2 regions of the Gallintestinimicrobium sp. genome follow, and region 1 is predicted to be linked to the other one. Evidence: riboswitches for the same ligand, from Rfam matches in the RefSeq annotation. Region 1 holds a riboswitch; the other holds the start of a gene.
What was found. A riboswitch is a leader RNA that binds a small molecule or an ion and turns the genes downstream of it on or off. The one in region 1 is predicted to bind FMN.

Region 1 (4,432 bases):
GCCTGTATCGTAAGGAATCCTATTCCAATGAGCTACGGCGAAGATGTTCTTGAATTTACAAACATAGAGGCTGGAGAAAGCATCTGTGTTGCGGAAACGGAGCTGGATGTTTTGAAAACCTTAGATGGTTATGACGGTTATCTTGGTATTGGCAATGGCGGTTTCACAAATGGTGTCCAGGTAATCGTTGATGACGCTATCTATGAACGCCTGACGGGAAAAGATACCTATTCAGAGTTTTTGCCCACGCTGAATGAGGGCGCAGACAGGGAAAACTTTGATACATTTATCGAGGCGTTTTGTAATAAAACACCGGGGACAACATTCTTGTCATATGAAGAAACCGACCAGCAACTAAAAGAAAGTTTTGCACAGATTCAAATGCTGGCATGGGGACTGATTCTTTTTGTTGGCCTAATCGGCATTCTTAACATCATCAATACCGTTTACACGAATATTCACACCAGAGTAACAGAAAACGGTATGCAGCGGGCCATTGGAATGAGCGCTGGTAGCCTCTATAAAACTTTTCTTTGGGAAGGTGCATATTACGGGATTATTGCCTCTGTGATTGGAAGCGTGCTGGGATATGTTTGTACGATTTTCATTGAGGCGGCCACGAGCGACACCCTCCAGCTTGTTGCAATTCCTGTCATACCCATTCTTGAAGCAACCCTCTTGGCAGTAGGGGCTTGCTTGCTGGCAACAGCAATTCCTCTGCGGAAAATTTCAAAAATGAGTATTGTAGATTCCATTGAAACGGTTGAGTAGAACACTATTTTTTGAACTGTCCGAACTTTCTAATATTTTGTGGACATTTAGGTTTTAGAATGACCTTATCAGTGAAAGCAGGTGGATAAAGGAGCTTTTGTCTATTTGCTGTGCTGATTCTGGTACAGTTGGCGGCCACTGGCACAACAGTTTTCCGCATTTACCCCAAGCAAAGGAGGCGAACAATATGGGCAAATTTTTAATATTATCCGTCACTGACCACGAAGAACATATACTCAATAAAATTATGGAAACTATCGCAAACGAGCCGAAGCTTAACCATATTGCGCCTCCTCTCCCTTGCAACATTCTTTCTTTTAAAAATCTGGAAATTCGGCTAAAGGAGCAGACAGTATCCTGCAGAGGTCAACTTGTTACTCTGACTCACCATGAGTTTGCTGTCCTTACATATCTGGCTCGTCATCCCAGCTGGGTATTCTCAGCCAGCCAGATTTATAAGGCCGTATGGGATAGAGACGGTGAAAACTGCGGGACTGCTGTTGCCAGCGTTATCGGTCAGATACGGCGTAAATTGACGCCAGAAACACCAAAGGGTGGCTATATTCGCACTGTACTGGGCAGTGGATATAAATTTGAATCCGTAATATAGGAAACGCCGGACATATGCTGATTGGCTCTGTCCGGCGCTTCGTTTTGTATAAAATAAGGCAGCAAATATAGCTTTTCGTATTACTTGAAAAAACGCATATAAATTCGACGAAGGGCAGTCTGCTCTTCCCCAATAGACTATTTATAGTTTTGAACCACAAGGCGGTGTAATATCCAAGCCTTCAAGAAAGTGTATTCCCCAGTTACACATAGAATCTAATACCGGAATGATACTTTTTCCAAACGCAGTAAGAGAATACAAAGTTTTAGGTGGTTTTTCTGGAATTACTTCTCTATGAATCATGCCGCATTCTTCCAAATCGCGAAGTTGTTGTGAAAGCATTTTAGGTGTGGCTTTTGGAATTAAGCGTTGTAATTCCATGTAGTGCAAAGGTTTTTCTATCAAATGCCAAAGAATGAGAGGTTTATATTTTCCTCCAATCAGAAAAAGTGTGGCTTCCACTGGACAACTAAATTGTTCTTTTTGATAATTCATTTTTATAAACTCACTCCTTTTTGGGTACTTTCTTTGAGGGAAGTATCTACCTGAAAAGTGCAATCTTGTTATTCTACTGCACCATGTTAAAATTAGTACGACGATTGAATATGTCAACTAAATTATACAGCACCAAGAAAGGATTGACCATGATGAATTTTATTGAGATTGCAAAAAAACGGTATTCTGTACGCAATTACAGTGGCAAAAAAGTGGAGAAAGAGAAGCTTGATAAAATTTTGCAGGCTGCTCATGTTGCACCTACAGCAGCAAACCTACAGCCGGTTCATTTAATTGCAGTAGAAAGCAAAGAAGGGCTGGAAAAAATCAGCAAAGGGGCAAATATTTATAATGCTCCTCTTGCAATCATTGTATGTGCAGATCATAACAAGGCATGGGTTCGCCCCTTTGACCAAAAACAAACTGGAGACATTGACGCAGCTATCCTAACAGACCATATGATGTTAGAGGCAACAGAATTAGGTTTGGGCACCGTATGGGTATGCTACTTTCAACCTGATGTTATCCGGAAAGAATTTGATTTACCCGATAATTTAGAGCCAATCAATATTTTGGTAATCGGTTATGGAAATGAAGCGCCAGCAGATACAGAAAGACATGAACACATGAGGATTCCACTCACTGACTTAGTTTCGTATGAAAAACTGTAACCGAGTATGACTCGATTTCCGAAATACTTCCGAACTATCTTCAACTCATTGCTTCCAAAAATAGTTGATGTTATAATTGCGGGGAAACAACTGAATAAAAGTGTCTTCGGGGCAGGGTGAAATTCCCGATTGGCGGTAAAGTCCGCGAGCGTAAAACGCACGATTTGGTGTAATTCCAAAACCAACAGTATAGTCTGGATGAAAGAAGATATGGTTAGATTTCCGCAGATTTTAAGGGGCTTACTTTCTTTTCTGTGGCCTAATTATAATGTTAACACCCGAAAGACCTTTTCTTTTGGGTGTTAATTTTTTGCCACGGAGGAAAGCAATTATGAACAGTAAAACAAAAAGAGTCACCACTATTGGGATGCTATGTGCGATCACTTATGTCACCATGGTTGTCGGCAGGATTCCGATTATTCTATTCTTAAAGTACGACCCATCCGATGTTATTGTAACTTTGGGCGGCTTTATTTGGGGACCGATGACTTCTTGTATCGTATCTGTCATTGTGGCAATCCTTGAAATGATTACAGTAAGCGATACTGGAATATTAGGTTGTATCATGAATATCGTACAAACACTATCTTTTGCGTGTACGGCATCTGTCATTTACAAAAAAAAGCACACTTTATCTGGTGCAGTGATTGGTCTGGCATCGGGATGGCTCATAACGGTTGTTGTTATGCTGTTGTGGAACTATTTGGTAACACCGCTTTATATGGGGTATCCAAGAGAAGCAGTTGTAGAATTGTTACTTCCTGCCTTTCTTCCATTTAACTTGTTGAAAGGTGGGTTAAATGCATCCATTACCTTTTTACTGTATAAGCCCATAGTTACCGCTTTGAGAAAAAGCGGATATGTTGCTGCTTCGGAAAATGAAGCAAGACAAAAGCATACTGGTCTGCTTATATTGGCAAGTTTTATTATTGTAACTTGTGTTTTGATTATCCTGTCAATGAATGGGATTATATGAGGATCGAAATGAAAGAAAAACTAAATGAGCCTATTTACACACTAACAGGAACCGTTATACATGGCCGAGGTATTGGAAAGCATGTGGGGACACCTACCGCGAACATAGCAATCGAAAAAAAAGATTTTTTGCCAAAAACAGGAGTATATGTGGCAGATATTCTTTTAAGCGATAAGAGATATTACGGTGTTACCCACATTGGGACGCGCCCTACACTTGATAATGATAGTTTTATTTCAATCGAAACATATATTTTTGATTTTGATAAGGATATATATGGGTGTACGATAACTGTCAACCTATATAAGAAATTGAGGGAAGTCAGAAAATTCAATGAATTATCCTTGCTGCTTGAACAAATTGCGAATGACCGGACAATGGCACAAGAATTTTGGGGATTAAAGCAAACAAATCACACCTTACACATTGATGTTAACCGGCATTGTGTAATATTAGAACAGCAGGAAGTTTATTTATCAACAAACGAATTTGAAGTCCTTTATCTGTTACTGCAATCTCCTCAAACCGCATTCACAAAAGAACAGATTTATGAACAGATTTGGCATGAACCCACAAATAACCATTTGCATGCAGTAGAAAACACGATTTTTCAAATACGAAAAAGGCTAAAGCCATATTGCATGGGACACGAGTATATAAAAACAGTAATTGGCTATGGTTATAAATTCAATTCCGAGTAAGGTGGTAAACACAAGAGCAAATAGCGCCATTCTCAAAATTTTGAAGTCTTCGTGTTCAGCAACCTTTTATAAACAGAAACGGCTCTGATACTATCCCCCAGTTCATTTAGGTTTCACCAAAAACAAGACCACTGCTTATTCATATAGAGAGAAGAAAGGATGTGAACAATATGGGCAAATTTTTAATATTATCCGTTGCAGACCATGA
Region 2 (4,432 bases), on a different contig from region 1:
CCGCGCTGCTGCTCTGGATGGTGAACAGCTCGCTGCCCTTTTCCACGCGGCTTCCGGCTGCAGTCTTAATCCCGCTGATGATTCCGTCAAAGTCCGCAATAATGCCTTCCTGCGCCTTTTCCAGATCGGAGGCTGCCTGATCGGCATTCAACCTTGCGCTTTCTACGCTCGCCTCTTTGCTCTTTTTATCATAGCCGTTTAAAATGCCGTTCTCGGAGGAATCTTTTTTGCTCTCGCGTTTCTGAATTTCCTCCTGCATATCCTCCAGCTTTTTCTGCTCAGCGTCAATCAGACGCTGCTTCTGCAGAATCTTTTCGTCGCTGTCGATCATGCTCAGCTGGTTCGCCACATCCGCACGCTGACTGTTGATATTGTCAATGACTTCACTGATGGACTCCGTATCGCCGCCGTATGCCTGCTGCTCGGAAAGCTTCCGGTTCTGATAGTTCTGCTCCTGCATCAGCTTCTTGTCCCATTCGTTTAGATCCTTGCGCTTTGCGTTCTTGTCATCCTCCAGCTCGTATTTCAGACCCTGAACATACTGCTCCTGATCTTCCTTCATCTGTTTTAATTCATCGAGACCGATGGACGCGTCGGAATATTTATTCTGATTTTCGTTGCTCTGCTGCATAGCGCTCTGATAGCTGCCCTCGCTTGCTTCCGCATCCAGGTCCGCCTTTTTCTTCGTCAGCTCCAGATCCGCTGTGTCGAACGTCACCAAAACCTCTCCCTTATGTACCGCGTCGCCCTCTTTGACATTGAGTGCCTGCACAATCGTGCCGACCGGCGCATAGTAGGTTTGCGTTTCCGCACTGCCCACCTTGCCGCTTGCAGAAAGCGTCTCCTCCACATCCCCGACAGCTGCCGCCTGACACAGAACGCTCGGAAGCACCTTGCTGCTGCTCGCTTTCACATACAGCCCTACGCCAATGACCGCTACTGTAACAATCGCTGCAATCCATGCCTTGCGGTGCTTTTTCCCGGTTCCGGACGCCTTTTTGACTGCCCGCTCTTTTTTCTTTGCTGCACGTTTTTCCTTTGCAGTCTGTTCTGTGCCGATTTCCTGCGTGCTCTCCATTTTATCCATCTGATCGCTCATTTTCAGTCTTTCCTCTCATTTCTGCGCACGCTTTTTGCGCATGTCGAGTTTGTGTCAAGTGCGCGCAGACACAAATCCCGTGATTGAAAAATTTAATTTTCAATCTTCGAAACTGTTCAGTACCCTCACAGTTACGCGCAAAAATCCATTCCAAATCGGCTGTGCCGATAGGATTTTTGCCTTCCGGTCTAAGTTTTCTTACGGTCAGCGCAGTAAATGCGCAGACCTACTGAGCAGTTACCAATCTTCGAAACTGTTCAGTACCCTCACAGTTACGCGCAAAAATCCATTCCAAATCGGCTGTGCCGATAGGATTTTTGCCTTCCGGTCTAAGTTTTCTTACGGTCAGCGCAGTAAATGCGCAGACCTACTGAGCAGTTACCAATCTTCTACCTGCTGTTCGAAATCCGCCTCGATTTTTCCGTCTTTGATACGGATGACCCGCCTTGCCTGCGCCGCGATATCGTTATCATGGGTGATCAAAATCACGGTTCGTCCCTCGCGGTGGAGCTGTTTCAAAATGCTCATGATTTCTTTGGTGGAACCCGAATCCAGATTACCGGTGGGTTCGTCCGCCAGGATCACCGGCGGCGCCTGTGCAATTGCCCGCGCAATCGCAACCCTCTGCTGCTGTCCGCCGGACATCTCCGATGGCTTATGCGACATACGCTGTCCCAATCCGACCTTTTCCAGCGCTGCTTCCGCCAGCTCCCGGCGTTCTTTTTTGCCGACGCCGCGGTAAATGAGCGGCAGCTCTACATTTTCCAGCGCCGTCAGATTCGCGATCAGGTTAAAGCCCTGAAAAATAAAACCAATCTCCCGGTTTCTGACGTCCGACAGTTCATCGTCACTCATGCGCGACACATCTTTTCCATGTAAAAAATAGGAGCCGCTGGTCGGCACATCGAGGCAGCCGAGCATATTCATCAACGTCGATTTGCCCGAGCCGGAATGACCGATAATCGCCACAAATTCCTTTTCCTGAATGGATACCGACACATGATCCAGCGCCCGGACTTCGTTCTCTCCGGGGTTATAGACCTTGCAGATATCCTTAACTTCCACAAGTGCAGCCATTGATTTGCCCTTTCTGTATTATTTATATAATACAATAATACGGTTGTGTTTTTCTGTCAACCCACAGGTTTTACACATTGTAGTTCATTGTACAGGAATGCCTCCGAAAAATCCCCCATCTTTCATAAAATCTTTCTTAAATTTTTCCAAAGAAATCAGAACCCGGAGGGCAGGGCGCACTTTTTTTGGAAAACAAAACCGCAGAGGGATTCGCCTCTGCGGTGCGTGGTGAAAATTTGTGTGGATTACGACAACTGCTTTGCAGCCATGTAATCGGTATTTTTTATTCCTGACAATAGAATGCTCGCAGAGCGTGCATTCTATTGTTTATGCGCTGCCTTTAAGATCGGGCTGAGCTTTTTGTAAACCAAAATAGTGATCAGCGATACCAGTCCGCCTTTTAAGAGGTTTAACGGTACAACACACATCAGCACCAGTCCGCTGATGCTGTGGATCGCCGGGTTGATCGCCGTTCCCATTCCGATGATCGCATCCAGCGGGATTCCGTACAGCTCAGAAAATTTCGGAAGCAGATAAATGGCATTGAAGCAGGAGCCAAACGCCGTCATGATCAGTGTACCCACAACGGTGCCGAGAATCGCCTGTTTTCTCGATTTTTTGAACAGGTAGATCACGGACGCAGGCAGCACCAGCATGCAGCTGATCGAGAAGTTTGCCAGCTCTCCGACGAACGCTGTGGAAGAGGGCTTTAACACAAGCTTGATCAGAATTTTACAAAACTCGATCATGACACCCGCCACCGGTCCGTATGCAAATGCACCGATCAGCGCCGGAAGCTCGGAAAAATCCAGTCCGTAGAAGGACGGCGCGAAGGGAACCGGAAACTCCAGTACCATCAGGATCGCTGCAATTGCGGAAAATACGCCGATCACGACGATTTTTCTGGTTGCAAGGACACGCTCTGTGTCGCTATTTTTTTTCTTGACTGCTTTTTCAATGACATAGGCGATCAGAAACATCACCACGATCAGTGCAAGAAACTCCAATACAAATACTACGTTTTCAGATACGGTTTGCCATAAAGAACTCATTTTTAAGTCTCCTTTCGATTTGCAGGAAAGTTCTTTGCACAGCGATATGCCTGTCAGGGATCCTGCCAAAGGGCTTTTCCTTCACAGGATATCCCCTTCCTTTGGGACACAAAAAGAATGTGCCTTGGCACATTCTCGCGCCGAGGCGCGGTTGCTTTAGCAACCATCTACCCCTGCGCCGAGTGCGCATCCCCGCGGAGCATTTTTATCGTATGGAAACGAAGTTTCCTATACGATAAAAAACCCGGAAGAGAAATCTTCCGGGTCTGTGCGCTGTTTGCTTTGGGTTTCTTCTGCGTCGGCAAAAACGCATCAGAAAAAGCAATCATCTTCTTCCATCCAGACTGTACTGTCGGCTTCGGAGTTTCCGTCTGCTCCCATTGCAGAAGGATCACCGAATCATGCCCCGCTGACTTATACAGCGAAAGGCTCGTGGGCTATACCACCGGTTGGGACTTGCACCCGACCCTGAAGAACTTTACCTTTATTAACGTGTTGAGTATATGACGTTTTTGATAAAAAATCAAGAGAAAATTTTGTTTTTTCTTATTTCTGATCCAGACGCATCGTCAGGCCGATCCGTTTTTTGACCGGATCAACGTCCAGTACCTTTACATCCACGATATCCCCAACGCTGACTGCTTCCAGCGGATGCTTGATAAAACGGTCCGTGATCTGGGAAATGTGCACCAGTCCGTCCTGATGGACGCCGATATCCACGAATACACCAAAGTCGATGACGTTACGGACGGTTCCCTTTAACACCATGCCGGGCTTTAGGTCCTTCATATCCAGCACGTCGCTGCGCAGGATCGGGCGGGGCATATCCTCACGCGGATCGCGGGCAGGCTTTTCCAGCTCCCTTACAATATCTGTCAGCGTGATCTCGCCAATACCGAGCTCTTCCGCCAGCTTTTTCTTGTCCGGGATGCGGCGTTCCAGTGCAGAAACGGCTGCTGCCTTCTGGCTGCCGGATGTGCTGCTGCCTGCAGCGGCTCCTGTCGACGCATTTGCAGCGTTCAATGCTCCTGCGCCAGACCGCCCCGATGGGTTTGCTCCTTTTTTGTCGGTTCCGCCATTGTCTGCATCCAAAGTCATTCCCTGCATGGCTGCTGCCAGTGCGCGTCCCATCGCCGTATCCGTATTGCGGATGTTGAAGCCGTTTTGTCTGCGGTCCTTGCGGTTTGCTTTGTTTTTGGCGGAC

Region 2: it holds a riboswitch for FMN, as region 1 does, so the genes downstream of both, ACLTOQ_RS12515 (ECF transporter S component) here and ACLTOQ_RS06720 (ECF transporter S component) in region 1, are expected to answer to the same signal.

What each region holds. Positions count from the first base shown of each region.
Region 1 covers NZ_JBKVPW010000006.1:9,809-14,240, reverse strand. The annotation lists gene ACLTOQ_RS06740 (ABC transporter permease) at 1-771, shown strand, start outside; gene ACLTOQ_RS06735 (winged helix-turn-helix domain-containing protein) at 959-1,381, shown strand; gene ACLTOQ_RS06730 (winged helix-turn-helix transcriptional regulator) at 1,523-1,876, opposite strand; gene ACLTOQ_RS06725 (nitroreductase family protein) at 2,029-2,547, shown strand; FMN riboswitch at 2,646-2,761, shown strand; gene ACLTOQ_RS06720 (ECF transporter S component) at 2,879-3,523, shown strand; gene ACLTOQ_RS06715 (riboflavin kinase) at 3,532-4,224, shown strand; gene ACLTOQ_RS06710 (winged helix-turn-helix domain-containing protein) at 4,395-4,432, shown strand, end outside.
Region 2 covers NZ_JBKVPW010000015.1:9,467-13,898, forward strand. The annotation lists gene ACLTOQ_RS12505 (efflux RND transporter periplasmic adaptor subunit) at 1-1,099, opposite strand, end outside; gene ACLTOQ_RS12510 (ABC transporter ATP-binding protein) at 1,478-2,176, opposite strand; gene ACLTOQ_RS12515 (ECF transporter S component) at 2,497-3,228, opposite strand; FMN riboswitch at 3,552-3,708, opposite strand; gene ACLTOQ_RS12520 (Tex family protein) at 3,775-4,432, opposite strand, start outside.